Linked DNA regions of Undibacterium parvum. The protein of the gene in region 2 binds, or shares a complex with, the protein of the main gene of each other region. Links are inferred from orthologs where the notes say so. Each region holds a gene or a part of one and is shown on either strand. Other genes may lie near its edges.

What was found.
Region 1: the proteins of eno (region 2) and EJN92_RS18870 are in contact, whole or in part, in a solved structure (PDB 2FYM), measured with the Escherichia coli proteins. The link is inferred for Undibacterium parvum from one-to-one orthologs.

The regions. Positions count from the first base shown.
Region 1 is NZ_CP034464.1:4,312,972-4,321,562, forward strand. What follows is about bases 1,905-5,484. They hold EJN92_RS18870 (Rne/Rng family ribonuclease), read right to left. Parts: upstream 5,114-5,484; coding sequence 2,105-5,113; downstream 1,905-2,104. Other genes in these bases: moaA (GTP 3',8-cyclase MoaA), read right to left, coding at 1,905-1,956. Also shown: EJN92_RS18860 (IS110 family RNA-guided transposase), read right to left, coding at 1-556; more of moaA, read right to left, coding at 817-1,904; EJN92_RS18875 (RluA family pseudouridine synthase), read left to right, coding at 5,771-6,784; EJN92_RS18880 (HAD-IIIA family hydrolase), read left to right, coding at 6,892-7,551; EJN92_RS18885 (Rieske (2Fe-2S) protein), read left to right, coding at 7,559-7,933; EJN92_RS18890 (S49 family peptidase), read left to right, coding at 7,938-8,591. UniProt on the Escherichia coli protein: Endoribonuclease that plays a central role in RNA processing and decay. Required for the maturation of 5S and 16S rRNAs and the majority of tRNAs. Also involved in the degradation of most mRNAs.
Region 2 is NZ_CP034464.1:4,498,069-4,505,934, reverse strand. What follows is about bases 5,012-7,866. They hold eno (phosphopyruvate hydratase), read right to left. Parts: upstream 7,154-7,866; coding sequence 5,870-7,153; downstream 5,012-5,869. Other genes in these bases: kdsA (3-deoxy-8-phosphooctulonate synthase), read right to left, coding at 7,407-7,866; ftsB (cell division protein FtsB), read right to left, coding at 5,460-5,798; EJN92_RS19610 (DNA-binding protein), read left to right, coding at 5,012-5,088. In the rest of the region: EJN92_RS19630 (recombinase family protein), read left to right, coding at 1-295; EJN92_RS19625 (DUF6602 domain-containing protein), read left to right, coding at 335-847; EJN92_RS19620 (hypothetical protein), read right to left, coding at 1,089-1,739; EJN92_RS19615 (NAD(P)/FAD-dependent oxidoreductase), read right to left, coding at 2,251-3,570; more of EJN92_RS19610, read left to right, coding at 4,024-5,011. UniProt on the Escherichia coli protein: Catalyzes the reversible conversion of 2-phosphoglycerate (2-PG) into phosphoenolpyruvate (PEP). It is essential for the degradation of carbohydrates via glycolysis.

The DNA.
Region 1 (8,591 bases), 180 kb from region 2 along the record:
TGTTCCAGCGTTCGCGTAGTGTCTCGATCAGAAAGGCCGGCAAACGCTCATCGAGGCGCGCCAGAATACCCGGCATAGCCGCATTGAGCGCGGCACGACCGAGCGCCATGACTTCGCCAAATTCCATCAATAAACCGCGCAGTTCATTACTTTGCATCGTGCGAAATTTAATCAGTTGCTGACGCATCCGGTGCAGTGCCAGCACCGCTTGTTGTGCTTCTGTTTTAAGCGCCACCGCTTTGATACCAGGCTGCTGTACGGCCATCCTGATGGCACGCGCATCGGCGGCGTCATTCTTGTTGCCCATCACAAAAGCCTTGACCGCTTTACCTGGCATGAGCTTGACGTGATGCCCCATTGCCGTCAATTTGCGGCCCCAGTGCTGCGCACCACCACAGGCTTCCATGCCGATCAGGCAGGATGTTAGGTTCACAAAATAGTCGAGAAATTTCGCGCGTTTGAGCTGTTTATTGAAAATCTCACCGGTTTCCTGATCAACCCAGTGCAACTGAAATACGCTCTTGGCAATGTCGATGCCGTATACGGTATGATTCATTTGGATTCTCCTTCTCTCAAGTGGTTTGGTGTTACAGCTCCACTTTGGCACATCGATGCCGTTGGGTTGTGAGAATCCTTCTTTTTTTCTCACTATTGCCCAATTGCACTGCCGTTACTCTTTCATCCGGGTGGAAGGTGTTCATTCCATTTCCAGCCTGCCTGGCCGCTAAGCCGCAGCCAGCTTGAGGCTAGCGCCTGCATGCCCTGAGACCCTTGGCTAGAGCGGGCTGCAGAGCTAGTGACGGTGCACGCCAGCGCCTAGCCACCGATGTAAGACATTTCAATCTTGTTCCTAGTTAAGCCTTGCAGATCCGTGTTTTGGCTACGCAATTGCGAATAGCGATCGCTTCTTGCTCCCCAAATCTGTGCCACCACGTTCGAAATGGCAAGCTCAGCATCGCTCTCGCTCGCTGCTAAGGCCGGGTCGCGTAACAGGGCGCGTAAGTCGTGGCCTTGCGTGGCGAACAAACAGGTGTACAACTTCCCTTCAGTCGATAAACGGGCGCGGCTGCAGTCTTGGCAGAAGGCTTGAGTGACGCTGGAGATCAGGCCGATTTCGCCCGCACTATCTTGATAGCGCCAGCGTGCTGCGGTTTCACCGGTGTAATTGGGGTTGATCGCGATCAGTGGCATACCGGCCGCCTGAATGCGCTGTACGATCTCGGCTGAAGGGATGACTTCGTCCAGTTTCCAACCATTCGAAGCGCCGACATCCATATATTCTATGAAACGCAAAATATGTGGGCTGTCTTTGAAATAGCGCGCCATAGGCACGATTTCATCATCGTTTAAACCCGCTTTGACCACCATATTGATTTTGATAGGGCCAAGCCCGACTTGATGCGCGGCCTCGATACCGTCTAGCACGTCTGCGACTGGGAAATCCACATCATTCATTTGCTGAAAAGTGCTCTCGGTAAGCGCGTCGAGCGAGACTGTGACACGGCTAAGGCCGGCATCTTTCAGACACTGGGCTTTGCGCGCCAAAAGGGAGCCATTGGTAGTTAAGGTTAGGTCAAGTTCGCGGCCATCGGGCGTGCGGATGGCGCTCAGCATCCCTATCAATTTCTCGATATTTTTCCTCAGTAGAGGCTCGCCTCCGGTCAGCCTGATCTTATGCACGCCGTGTGCCACAAAGATACGTGCTAATCGTGTGATTTCTTCGAAGCTGAGCAAATTGCTGTGCGGCAGGAATTGATAGTCTTTATCGAAAACTTCCTTGGGCATGCAGTACACGCAGCGGAAATTGCAGCGATCTGTGACTGAAATACGCAAGTCATGCAAAGGTCGAGCAAAACTATCTGCAAGTTTTCCTGTCGCGGCTAGCAACTGCTGCGGAATCTGCAGTTTTTTTGAGAACTGACGCAAATCAGTCAAAGGAATGAATTTTTCACTCATGAGTATCGATAGAGGCTCGATGGGGAGCGCCGATTAAAAATGGGAGTTCTCACAATAACATGTTTGCGCTGAGCGGTTTTTCTACGCAATAAAAAGCCCGGTAACATCGCTGTAACCGGGCTTGTGCTGGACCTAGCTCACATGCAGATTAGCGCTTGGTATCTATCATCACCAGCGGTTCTGTTGAAAGCGGCTCTACTGGCTTACGTTGACGTACTACGCGCGGTGCTGCAACTGTTGCTGCGCTTGCTGCTTGTGCTGCACGCAGTTTTTCAGGATCAGTGCTGGCTAGCGTCAGATCAGCTTGCGCTAACATGCTGTGCAGGCCTTCCATTTGCATAGGCGCAGGTGCGACCGGCGCACTTGCCACTGGCTTAGCGGCGACCACGGCGGGCGGCGTTAAATCCAGACTCGCTTGTGCCGGCGCTGCGCTTACAACGACAACTGGCGCTTCTGCTGCAATTTCAGCCGCCACTTCAGCCACTACTTCTGCAACTACGACAGGCGCAGTTTCAACTAGCGGCGCTGGCGTTACAGCAACAAGCGTTTCAACCGCAGCTTCCACCACTGCAAGCGGAGCAACTTCCACCACTGGAGCAGGTGTTGCTATCGGTGCAGCAACTGCAACAGCGATTGCTGGTGCTTGTGTTGTTGCGACTGCGACTGGTGTCACTTCAACCGGCATGGTAACTGCCACAACTTCGGCAACTTCTGTAGCTTCGACTACCGGTGCAGTGACCGTAGTAATTGCAGCAACGGCTACTTCTGTTGAAACTGCAGCTGCTGTAGTCGTAATCGCTGGGGCTGACTCGCTAGTAAGGCTGACTGGCGCAGTGCTAATAGCCGCATCACTTACTGCTGCTGAGTCTGCTGGCGTCGCTTCTGCGTTGTTGTCATTGCCTTCTGTGTCATCACGGTCACGACGATTACGGTTGCGACCACCACGACGGCGACGACGACGGCCATCACTTTGATCGTTGTCGGCCTCATTCACCGCTGGGCCATTTACCAATGCTGCGCTGGCAGTATTGACCTGATCCACATGGTCTGCAGTCGTTACTGCTGCGACGCGCATTGCATCTGCTGCAACTTCTTCCGTTTTGGCTTCTGCTGTGACGCTGTCTTTGCGATCTTCACGTTGACGTGGCTGACGTCCGCGACGCGGTTCCTGTCCTTCACGCTCTTCACGTGGTGGACGAGGCGGTTTAGGCTGACGCGGAGCTTGTGGCTCAGCCGCTTTAACGCTTTCGTCTTTGGCGTCTTTGTCGGCGCGTGGATTGGCATTGGCTGGACGATCTTCACGTTCAGCGCGATCACGACCACGACCGTTGCGATTGCGTTGGCCGCGATTGTTACGGTCGCCACGCTCAGAACGCTCACGGCTTGTCACTGGTTTTTCTTCTGGCGCAGGAGTAACTACCACCGCTTCAGCCGGTTTAGAGCGGAAAAAACTCATCAACTTGCTAAAGAAACCTTCTGAAGCAGGAGCTGCGACTGGCGTAGTGGTGGCAATTGCGGCAACCGGCACTTCTTTGCGTTCAACCAGCGGTGCAGTCTCAGGCGTAATGCTCTTGACCATGGCTTCTTGACGTGGCTTGACTTCTTCTTTTTGACGCTTGCTGTAACCGATGTCAGTATCCGCTTGCTCTGCCATAGCGTAGCTGGCGTGCACTTCTTCCAAGCGTGGATCGTCATGTTTCAGGCGATCTAACTTGTAATGCGGCGTTTCCAGATGCGTATTTGGAATCAGAATCACAGTAACGCGGTGACGTGTTTCTATCTTCAGGATCTCGCCACGCTTTTCATTGAGCAAGAATGCTGCAACATCGACAGGAACCTGTACGTGGATCGCTGCTGAATTCTCTTTCATCGCTTCTTCTTGAATAATACGCAGTACTTGCAATGCGGATGATTCAGTGTCGCGAATGTGCGCGGTGCCGTTGCAACGTGGGCAGGTAACGTGGCTACCTTCAGACAGGGAAGGGCGCAGACGTTGACGGGATAATTCCATCAAACCAAAGCGTGAAATTTTACCCATCTGTACCCGTGCGCGGTCATAGCGCAACGAGTCTTTCAGACGAGTTTCGACTTCGCGCTGGTTTTTGGCGTTTTCCATGTCGATAAAATCGATCACGATGAGACCACCCAAATCGCGCAAACGCAATTGACGTGCTACTTCTTCTGCGGCTTCGCAGTTAGTATTGAAGGCGGTGGTTTCGATATCGGAGCCGCGCGTAGAACGCGCCGAGTTGACGTCGACCGATACCAGTGCTTCAGTGTGATCGATCACAATCGCACCACCGGATGGCAGAGGAACAGTGCGGGAATACGCAGTTTCGATCTGGTGTTCGATCTGGAAGCGCGAAAACAGTGGCACATCATCGCTGTAGCGCTTGACGCGATGTACCATGTCCGGCATCACGTGGCTCATGAACTGTTGAGCTTGTTCGTAGATGTCGTCGGTGTCGATCAAAATCTCACCGATATCCGGTTGGAAATAATCGCGAATTGCGCGGATTACCAATGAAGATTCTTGATAAATCAGGAAGGCGCCAGCAGCAGACTTACCTGCACCGTCGATCGCGGTCCAGAGTTGCATCAGGTAATTTAAATCCCATTGCAATTCGTCTACATTGCGGCCTATACCAGCGGTACGGGCAATCACTGACATACCAGTAGGCAAATCAAGTTTGTCCATGGTTTCACGCAGTTCTTGACGCTCTTCGCCTTCGACGCGACGTGATACGCCGCCTCCACGTGGGTTATTAGGCATCAAGACCAAGTAGCGACCTGCCAGCGAGACGAAAGTGGTTAGAGCCGCGCCTTTATTGCCGCGCTCTTCTTTTTCGACCTGGACCATGATTTCCTGGCCTTCGCGCAATGCATCTTTAATTGAGGCACTACGAACATCGATACCTTCTTTGAAATAGCCGCGAGCTACTTCTTTAAACGGCAGAAAACCATGGCGTTCTTCGCCGTAATTGACGAAACAGGCTTCCAAAGATGGTTCGATACGGGTAATCACACCCTTGTAGATATTGGACTTGCGTAGTTCACGCCCAGTGGTTTCAATATCGATGTCTATGAGTTTTTGCCCATTGACGATGGCGACGCGAAGCTCTTCTTGCTGCGTAGCATTGAACAACATACGTTTCATTTTTATTACTCCGTGACCTGATGGTCATCTTTTGCTGCCAGCTCTTTATGGTAAGGCTAGCAAGCATGCTTACAGGGGGATGTATGCGAGAGCGGAGAGTTTGAGGGGGCGGGAAATGCCACCGGAACAACAAATAGACAAATCAATAGCAAAAACACATCAGCAAATGACGCTGTAAGCATATTTTGGCTATATCTGTTATGACCTGTTGTGCGCTGGGCGCGAACAGTTTTGACTATGAATCGAGTGCACATGTCCCCCGCATTGTGAATTTTGCATAATCCTTGTAGAACATGCGATAACAACGCCAGGCGATGAGCAACTTAGTAAATGCCAAACCATCTTTAAATAATTGTATTTGGCTAAATCGATTGCGCTACATCAAAACCGTCAACCGGCAAGCACGTATGTTTGTATCAACATCCGTCTCTTGCCAGACTTATCCTTATATTTCAAACCTTCTGATCCACATCACCGTCTGCCGTCCGATTGCCACAATCGGTCACAACCTTGACGCATCAGGTGAGGTGCATACACATCTTTTCCATCGAATTTGCAAATTGGCGAGGCCGATTGACTTACCTCTGTGTAAAATAGTCGTTTCTTCTCACACTTGCTAAAGCTAAAAGCTTGAGCGAAAACAATTATATAGTCAAAATGAAGCACTTAGCGATAAATAATGGGAGAGTGCTTCAAAAACAAGCTGAAAATGACACTCTCCGTCAAACTACACAAGCGCCAGCCTCAGTCCAGCTACTGACAATCTCAGAAGAGGAGGCTGGTCAGCGCATCGATAATTTTTTGTTACGTATTTGCAAAGGCGTTCCCAAGAGCCACATTTACCGGGTTTTGCGCTCAGGTGAGGTGCGCGTAAATAAAGGGCGTATCGATCAATTGTATCGATTGCAAGTAGGCGATGTGGTTCGCGTGCCGCCTATACGCATGGCAGAAAAACCAGAAAATCACGCCCCAGGCGCAGAGTTTGTTATTTTGTATGAAGACGCGCATATCTTGGTCATCGATAAACCAGCTGGTGTTGCGGTGCATGGTGGATCGGGTATTAGCTATGGCGTGATCGAGCAATTACGTGCATCACGTCCAGATGCTAAGTTTCTGGAGTTGGTGCATCGTCTGGATCGCGAAACTTCTGGCGTGTTGATGTTGGCTAAAAAGCGCTCTGCCTTAGTCGATTTACATGAGCAGATGCGCGATGGCGTAACCGATAAGCGCTATTTGACTCTGGTGCATGGCGATTGGAAAAATGCCAGACAGCATGTTAAGTTGCCTTTGCACAAATACAATACTGCCGATGGTGAGCGCCGCGTCCGCGTACAGGCCGATGGCATGGCTTCGCATACGGTTTTTTCTTTAAAGAAAAAATATGCAGAATTTGCCTTACTCGAAGCGGAACTAAAGACTGGCCGTACCCATCAGATTCGGGTGCATTTATCCGCCAGCGGTTTTGCAATTGCCGGTGATGATAAATATGGTGATTTTGCTTTGAATCGCGAGCTTTTAAAACCGGCAGAAGGTCGCGGCATTTTAAAAAGAATGTTTTTACACGCACATCAGATCACCTTTATTCATCCGGATAGCAAAGCACCAATGACGCTCAACGCAGCGCTACCGCCTGATTGCCTTAACTTTTTAAAAAGTTTAAGCGCAATTTAAGCAGAATCGCTGTGAAAAAAACTTATCCCTTTAATAAGGGTAAAATATCCAATTCTTCAATATGATAGTAGCCTGCAAAGTTTTTAGATTTGCATTACCTGATAAATATGGCAAAAAAGAAATTTGATTTTATAGTGTTTGATTGGGATGGCACTTTGATGGATAGTACCTCCACCATTGTTAAATGCATACAAGCCTCAGCGCGTGATCTTGGTCTGCCTATTCCGGACGAGCAGGCAGCCTCTTATGTGATAGGCCTGTCTTTAAGTGATGCGATGCAGGCGGTGATGCCCGACGTCGATACTAAATATCATGCACGCATGGTGGAGCGCTATCGTTACCATTATTTGGCGAATGATCACGAACTACCTTTGTTCGCAGGTGTTCGCGAATTATTGGCTGAGCTATCTCAAGATGGTTATTTTTTGGCGGTGGCAACCGGCAAAAGTCGCGTGGGTCTAAACCGCGCGATGCATAGTGCTGATCTACTTTCTATGTTTGATGCCACGCGCTGCGCCGACGAAACATTTTCCAAGCCGCATCCAGCCATGTTGCAAGAGTTAAGCCGTGAATTGGGGCAAGACTTGAAACGCACCCTGATGATAGGTGATACCACCCACGACTTGCAGATGGCCACGAATGCAGGTGTGGCGGCTGTGGCGGTCGAATATGGCGCCCATGATGCGGCAACCCTGCTAAGTTGCGGGCCCCTATTTTCAGCTAAAACAGTGCAAGAGTTGCATGGCTGGTTGAGTCAGAACGCGTGAGGAAATAATGTCTGAAATGTCTGAAATATTGATTTGTGCTTCTTCTGAGGTTCTCGAAGGTGGAAAAGGTGTACGTTTTCCGGTGACTGCTGGTGGCGATGAGGCAACTGGCTTCGTGGTTCGCTATGAAAATGTTGCCCATGCTTATTTAAATCGGTGTGCACATGTACCGGTAGAGTTGGATTGGGCTCCAGGCGAATTTTTTGAGTCTAGTGGCTTGTACATTATGTGCGCGACCCATGGAGCGATTTATACCCCTGATACCGGGTATTGCTCAGGCGGGCCTTGCCGTGGCAGCAATTTGCGAAAAATTTCTGCATTTGAACGAGATGGTAATATTTATTGGCATACCGACGAATTCGTTAAACCTGCGATAGCTTGAGACAATGATGAATGACCATTCTTTAAATACATCTGGTTCTTCATCGAAGAACGATTGGGAGCGTAGTTTTATCGAGAAACTCGCGATGGAGGCGCTGCGCGAACAACGCTTGCGCCGACGCTGGGGAATATTCTTTAAACTTAGCTTTTTTGGCCTTGTTTTTGCGGCCTATTATTTGTTGAGTGATTTCGGTAATCGCGATACTGAGAACTTGGGTCGCCACACTGCATTAGTCGAAATTAACGGTGCGATTGAGTCCGAAGGTAGTGGCAGTGCGCAAGCGGTGATACCGGCTTTGAATAGAGCGTTTCTGGATGCCAATTCTGCTGGTGTCATCTTGCGCATTAATAGCCCAGGCGGCAGTCCTGTGCAAGCGGGAATGATTAATGATGAAATCGGTCGTTTACGCAAAGAATATCCGCAAAAACATCTGTACGTGGTGGTTGATGAAATGTGCGCTTCTGGTGGTTATTATATTGCCGCCGCGGCCGATCAGATTTTTGTGAATAAGGCTAGCGTAGTCGGTTCTATCGGTGTCTTGATGGATGGCTTTGGATTTACCGCTCTGATGGAGAAGGCTGGAGTTGAGCGACGCTTAATGACGGCAGGCGAAAACAAGGGTTTTATGGATCCATTTTCACCGCATTCAGAAAAGCAA
Region 2 (7,866 bases):
GAGCCTCACCGACTCCATCGACACCGGCACACCATCCGGGCGGTTCTTCTTCCACGTCATGGCGAGCCTTGCCGAAATGGAGCGCGAGCTGACCGTCGAGCGCACCCGCGCCGGGCTGGAAGTCGCCAAGCAGCTCGGCCGCAAAGGCGGCCGCAAGCCGAAGATGACCGACAGCAAGATCGAGTCGGCCAAGAAGCTGCTGGCCAGCGGGGTGCCGCCCAAGGACGTGGCCAAGAACCTCGGCGTGTCCATTCCGACGCTGTACCGCTGGGTGCCAGCCTCCACGCACGCTTAGCGTGCTTTATTTTCCGTTTTCTGAGACGACCCCGATCAGATCGACGTTGTAGTGTTCGACCGCCAGTATTCGCCTTTCATATTTCGGCATGGTGATCAATTCATTATTCCTGCGGAAAGCGTCTACGCGGTGTTTGAAGCCAAACAATCAATCAACGCTACATTAGTAGCGTATGCGCAGGAAAAAGTTGCTAGCGTACGCAAATTACACCGAACCAGCCTGCCAATTCCCCATGCTGGTGGAACTTATCCGCCGAAGGCGCTGACGCCGATTATTGGCGGTATATTGACTCTTGGCAGCAACTGGAACCCACCGCTTGGCGATGCAATGCGCGCGGTTCTCTTGAGCGGCGATGCCGGCGGCAAGCTCGATCTGGGCTGTGTCGCATCGCATGGAGTGTTTGACTATGATGAGGCGACCGCCGCGTATAACATTCACGAATCAGGCAAACCAGCCACCGCTTTTCTTTTCGAATTAATCGCCCGACTCCAGGCTACCGCGACAGTCCCGATGATTGATATCCATGCCTATGGAGCATGGCTGGACGTCTGAGCAGAGGTAAGTGGTTAGAAATACCTGCAGCATGACGACCCGGAACGAGTGTTTTGATTCATAACTCATTGATTTAAAAGACATCCAAAATAATCTGGGCTTTGGGCTTACAACCCCCTGTAGGGATACAGCCCATTCCCTCGAAAAGGTAAAAACGTTAAGGTTGGACGCTAATTCATTATTACGGATATACAAATAAGCAAGAAAAAACGGATTATTTCGGTAAGAATATTACAAGTAATCAGTGTTCAAGACTATTCCAAAAAGAAACTTTTACCTTTTCGAGGGGATGGGCACAATTAGCCTGATTGCGATTGCTGGCGTTGTCGGTCTTGATCAGCAACTCGATGCGATTGCGGTTCATCGCTGGCAGGGCGCGCCCATTACTAAAAATTTTACCGTCTACGCCTATGTTGGTGCTTGGGTTCCAGCGATTGAAGTTGCCGGTGCCGGCAAACACTTTATCGAGCAAGCGATTGGCTTCGGCCAGATCGGTGTTATTTGCCACCAGCATGGTGACGTCTTCAAAGCGCGACAATTGGGCCGCGATACGCATCAGATCTTCACGCGCTAGCAGGCGGCTATTCGACATATCGCGCTCTTCTGGGGTGCCGTTGAAGTTACCCCAGGCCGAGACCGAGGCACCGTAAGCCATCCAGGTAGCGGCGTGCGATGCGCCTTCTTTCGGCACCAGATAAGTCGTCACCGGAGGCGGTGGTGGTAAAGGCTCGGGCGGCTGTGGTGGAATAGGTTCATCTGGATCTTCACCGCATGCGGTCAAAGGCAGCGCCAGACCAGCGAGCGCCAAGGCCCCGGCGCCGCGCATGAATTGCCTGCGCTGTTGTGATGCAAAGTTGATGTGATCTACTTCTACTGATTTTTCGTGCGCCATATGCCTTACTCCTAATATTTTTTCATATTGAAATTTCCATCTGTCCCATGCCGTGATCGGCTTGCCCTGAGAAAGATCTTGCTCAAGGACAAAACCAGTTTATCGCCAGAAATTTTCAAAAAAAAGAGACATATACTGCACTATTGATTCAGTTTTCTCATGACTCCTAAGTTTATTTTGTTTTTGCCTAGATATTTGGTTAATGCACGGCAGGCTAACAGTCTTCGTAATAAACGCTAGCCATAGGGGGGGGCAGGGGTGAACGAGGAATCTCATTAAAAACTGCGCAGGCGCTCAATCAGGGCCTGTATGGCCGTCTAAAATTGCCCTGTTGCGCTGCCACTTACATCATTTACATTTTCTGTTGCAAATTCAACCCAGCATGGTGCTCGATTTTGTTTGAATAGGGAGCGCTTACGCAATCCCTATGCGGCCTGCAGGCCCAAATGCTGCCAGCAAGCGCATGGAATATGCGCCTACACGTGTGGGGCGTGGCGTGTAGTTTGCGTAGTCAGTGCAGCTTGATGCGCGGATTTCTGACCCTGTCTATGCTGGCGACCCAAGTGGCCAGCCAGGTGTGAAACCAGCCGTAGACCACCACTTGATGATGCTTGTGTAGCGACCAGTACATCCATTTGGCGATTGTGCCTTCGATGAAGATAGAGCCACTCGCGAGCGCCCCCATCAAGCTACCGACGGTACTGTAATTTCCTAGCGAGAGCAAAGAGCCGTGGTCGGTGTAGCGATAAGTCAGCAACTCTTTGCCATTGAGCATGCGTATCAGCGATTTGGCCAGTAGGCTCGCTTGCTGATGCGCGGCCTGGGCGCGTGGCGGCACTGCAGGCAGGCCTTCTCCTTGCGGGCAGGCGCAGCAATCGCCGATCGCAAAAATGGCCGGATCGCGGCTAGTTTGCAATTGCGCGTTGAGTACCAATTGATTGATACGATTGCTTTCCAGTCCATCGATATCCTTTAAGAAATCGGCGGCCTTGATACCTGCCGCCCACACCACGATACCGCTGGGGATGAATTTTCCGCTGGCCATCATGACCCCGTCTTTGCTGACCTCCACTACTTTTTCATTGGTGTGAACTTCCACGGCGATACTGCGCAACTCTTTGGCGACCGCTGCCGCAAGGCGTTCAGGCAGCATTTGCAGTAAGCGCGGGGCGGCATCGACCAAGACAATCTTCAAGTCTTTTTCAGGATGAAAATTTACCAAGCCATAGCTGGATAATATTTTAGTGGTCATGTGCAGCTCGGCCGCTAGCTCGACCCCAGTCGCGCCGCCTCCTATGATCGTGACGGTGAAGCGACCTTCGCCTGCGACCTGCGCCAATGACTGCGCGCGCAGGCAACAATTCACCAGTTTTTTGTGGAAACGCTCGGCCGCCGCTAAGGTATCGAGCATGATGCAATGCTCACGCACGCCCTTAGTGCCAAAATCATTACTCTGGCTACCCAGTGCTAGCACCAAACTATCGTAAGCGATCGACTGGGTGGGCAATAGCTCCTCATTATTCTCATCCAAAGTCGGTGCCAGAAAAATTTTCTTATAGCGTCTGTCCAGGCCATTCATGCGCCCCAGGCGGAATTCAAAATGATTGGCGCGCGCTAAGGCGAAATATTCTCTCTCATCCGCTTGGCTATCTAAGGTGCCAGCCGCGACCTGATGCAGTAGCGGCTTCCACAAATGGGTAGGGCTGGCATCGACCAGGGTAATCAGGGCTTTCTTCTTCTTGCCTAATTGCTGGCCCAGGCGCACCGCTAATTCCAGGCCGCCGGCACCACCGCCGACGATGGTAATTTTATGCAAAACTTCATCAAACATCGCACTCACGATAAATATCCTCAATGTTGGAAAATGGGCGACCGCAAATACGCAACGGCTAGTGCGCACAGCGTAGAAGGCGATCTAATGGAGGCAGTGTGACGTCATATGGCTCCATTGAGTAGTGCCAATAATTGATTTTCAATGGAACCATTTATTGGGCGAGCCTAACAATAGCCGAGCTTACTGCTAAGAAGCTACTAGCCAGACAGTTTTAGTTAGGCCTATTCAAACACGAATCTTTCTCAAGATCACAGACGTTAAGCCGCTGGATATTTTACTGAGTACTGAGCCAGGCTTTGTATCAATGACCGAGGAAATTTTCATGCGATGAAGATCGTTGATTATTCAATATTATCAATAATAATAGACATTATAAGAGTAATGTCATATTTATTGATTTAAAAGTTGGAAATATAACGTAATACGTTGTATTATCAACCAATAACTTCAATGAATGAATATATGGATACTCTTGAACAGAATGAGCGCATGCTCTTGGCGGACATCGACGTACTTCGCAATCAATTCCCACAGACACAGGATCTGTATCGTGAAGTGTGTGTGGCCATGTTCTTCCGCTATGGAATGACGCCGACAGCCAATAAGTTATACCAGCTGGTGCGAAAAGGCAGCATGTCGGCACCTGCGGAAGCCCTGAATCGTTTCTGGGAAAACCTGCGCGACAAAAGCAGGGTGACTGTTAGTCATCCCGATTTGCCGGAATCCTTGAAAACCGCAGCGGGAGATCTCGTTGCCACTTTGTGGTCAGCGGCCCAAAATGCCGCTCAAGAAACGCTGGCATCTTTGAAGGTTGATGTGCTGTTGCAGGTTGAACAGGCAAATGACAAGGCCAATTTGGCGGTTGCTGCCCGCGACCAAGCAATATCAACATTTAATAGCATGCAAAAAGAACTAATGGAAACGCATACTGAATGTGATGTACTCAAACACGAAATTACAGCCTTAATATCGACGAACTCATCGCTCGAATCTCAATTGGAAGACTCAAAAAATGATATATCCGTAAGTAATGCGAAACTAGATGATGCTCTCCGTGAGCTGGTCTTAGAAATGGAAAAACTCCGTGCTTCAGCAAAATTAAACGAAGATAGACTGGCGTCAGCGGAAAGACGGGCGCTTCTAGAAATCGATCGAGAGCGCACAGCTAATATTAGGCTTCAAAAAGCACTAGAAACAGCGCGCGTTGAATACAAAATGAAGGTCGACGTGCATCACGCTGAATCCAATGCGTTTCAGTCTCAGATGGCCAACCTGAGGCAAACAATAGGCAATTTAGAAGGTGCGATTCAAGCCGCTTCTGAAGCTCGCGAGATTGTCAATCGCGAACTAATACAGTTAAAAATTCAGATTTCCAACAATACTCATGCCTTGGCAGGCTCGGCTGTAGAGAGAGACTTGCTTCTTCGTAAGCTGCATGAATGCGAATTGGGAGCTGCAAAAAATGCGGCGGCCATTCAACCGACTACGCGAGCTAAGCGAAGAAAGACAGAATAATGACTAGCGAGAGCAATGTTTTCAACCGGATACTTTTACGTTAAAGCATTCCGATTAACGTAATAATTTGGACTGATTGAAATGGACCAAAGCATTAGGTAAGTAGAGTCCAAAGTTTTACATTAGCGCGTTTCTGTCGCAACAAACGTGAATAAATCATTAAATTCAAATACTTATTGCAGTAAGGGTATCAGATTTATTTCATTTTATTCGGGAAGTTCCACATTTACGTCCACTAAGTGACTACTTTTACTTCGCCGAACGGTTAAATATCGCTTCTATTGATGCGTAAATTTTGAACTTCAATTTTACATAATATAAATTATGCGAAATACCAGGCTATTATTTGCCTCTCCGATTCGCTTACTTTGCTATTGCCGCGCACCAATAACTGGCTTACTTCCTAAAGCTGCTGCCGGGTTGGATTTTAATTCGGTGCCAGCATTAAGTATCTGTACAAAGATTTCATCTCTCTTAATCATTCCCAACTCAAAACGAGCGCGTTCTTCTACAGCGCCTGTACCTATTTTTAGATCTTCAACTTCTGAAGCGAGTTTATTATTTCTCTCTTTCAGATCTTCATTCTTCTTTTGCGCTGCGCTTACTTGCCTATCTAATTCCCAAACGCGCAGCCAACCGCCTTTACCCAACCACAGCGGATATTGAATCAACAATAACAAGGTGACGAACACGATGGCAAGTAAGCGCATTGAGTTTTAATCTATCAAAAATAAAGTACATAAAAAAGGAGAACAAATGCTCTCCCTTTTACAAATAAAGCTTACTTCAAATTATAGAAAGCGTCGCGGCCTGGGTAACTAGCCACTTCACCCAAATCTTCTTCGATGCGCAAGAGTTGATTGTATTTTGCCATACGATCAGAACGGGACATAGATCCTGTTTTAATTTGCAGAGCGTTCATACCGACGGCGATATCAGCAATCGTGCTGTCTTCGGTTTCGCCAGAGCGATGTGAGATTACCGCTGTATAGCCAGCGCGCTTAGCCATTTCGATAGCGGCAAAAGTTTCGGTCAAAGTACCAATCTGATTAATTTTGATCAGTATCGAATTAGCGATGCCTTTTTGTATGCCTTCTTTGAAGATCTTGGTATTGGTGACGAACAAGTCATCGCCAACGATCTGCACTGTTTTTCCGAGTTTCTCTGTCAGAATTGCCCAGCCGTCCCAATCGCCTTCGGCCATGCCGTCTTCGATAGAGATGATAGGATATTTGTCGACCCAAGTTGCCAGCAAATTCGTGAAATCAGTAGCCGACAAAGTCAGTCCTTCGCCTTCCAAGTGATATTTACCGTCTTTGTAGAATTCGCTAGCGGCGCAATCGAGGCCAAGAGCGATTTGTGTGCCTGGCTCGTAGCCAGCGGCTTCTATCGCTTGAATAATCAGTTTGATGGCAGATTCATGATTTTCTACTGATGGTGCAAATCCACCCTCATCGCCAACAGCTGTCGTTAAACCTTTGTCGTGCAGGATTTTTTTAAGTGCATGAAAAACTTCTGCACCGTAACGTATTGCTTCGCGAAAACTAGGTGCACCAACCGGGATAATCATGAATTCTTGAATATCCAGATTATTATCGGCATGTGCGCCGCCGTTGATGACATTCATCATCGGCACTGGCATTTGCATGGCGCCCGAACCACCGAAGTAACGATACAACGGCAAGCCAGCCTCTTCAGCGGCCGCTTTGGCGACAGCCATGGAAACTGCCAACATGGCGTTTGCACCTAGGCGCGATTTGTTTTCAGTACCATCTAAATCGATCAAAGTACGATCCAGAAAAGCTTGTTCGTTAGCGTCTAAACCCATGATCGCTTCGGCTATTTCTGTGTTGATGTTCTCGCAGGCTTTGAGTACGCCCTTGCCCAGAAAACGCGATTTATCGCCGTCCCGCAGCTCCATCGCTTCGCGGCTACCGGTCGAGGCACCGGAAGGTACTGAGGCACGCCCCATAACACCAGATTCCAGCAAGACATCGCATTCAACGGTAGGATTACCGCGTGAATCCATGATTTCACGACCGATAATATCAACAATAGCACTCATTCAATTCTCCTAAACGATCAATTTAAAATAAGAAATTCGCCAACAAAATAAAATAATGCGGCTGGGTCTCACCGTTGCATGTAACGGGTTTCTAGATAAAACGACATTTTGATTTTTGGTAATGACAAGAATATGGCAGCGGCGCTTAATGGCGGCACTGTCAGCGTATCTTCAGGTCGATGGGTTCAAAAGCTTTTATCTTCACCGCCCGCCACCTGAGTCGGCGCGGACGGGACTTGCATCACGCAATAAATCAGTTAAAACTGGACTCCAGGAATCCATTCTTTTTCACAACCCGATCAAGGTCGATCAAAGTTGATAGCAATTCTTTCATGCGTCCTAATGGCACAGCATTCGGACCGTCCGACATGGCCATTGCAGGATTCGGATGAGTTTCCATAAACAAGCCAGCTACGCCAACCGCAATCGCCGCACGCGCCAATACCGGAACAAACTCGCGTTGCCCGCCGGAAGATGTGCCCTGCCCGCCCGGCAACTGCACCGAGTGGGTGGCATCAAAAACCACAGGGCAATTGGTTTCACGCATGATTGCGAGCGAGCGCATATCGGATACCAAATTATTGTATCCAAATGAGACACCACGTTCGCAGGCCATGAAAAGATCTTCGGATAAGCCAACTTCTTTAGCTGCAGCGCGCGCCTTGGCGATGACATTAATCATATCGTGGGGCGCTAAGAATTGGCCTTTCTTA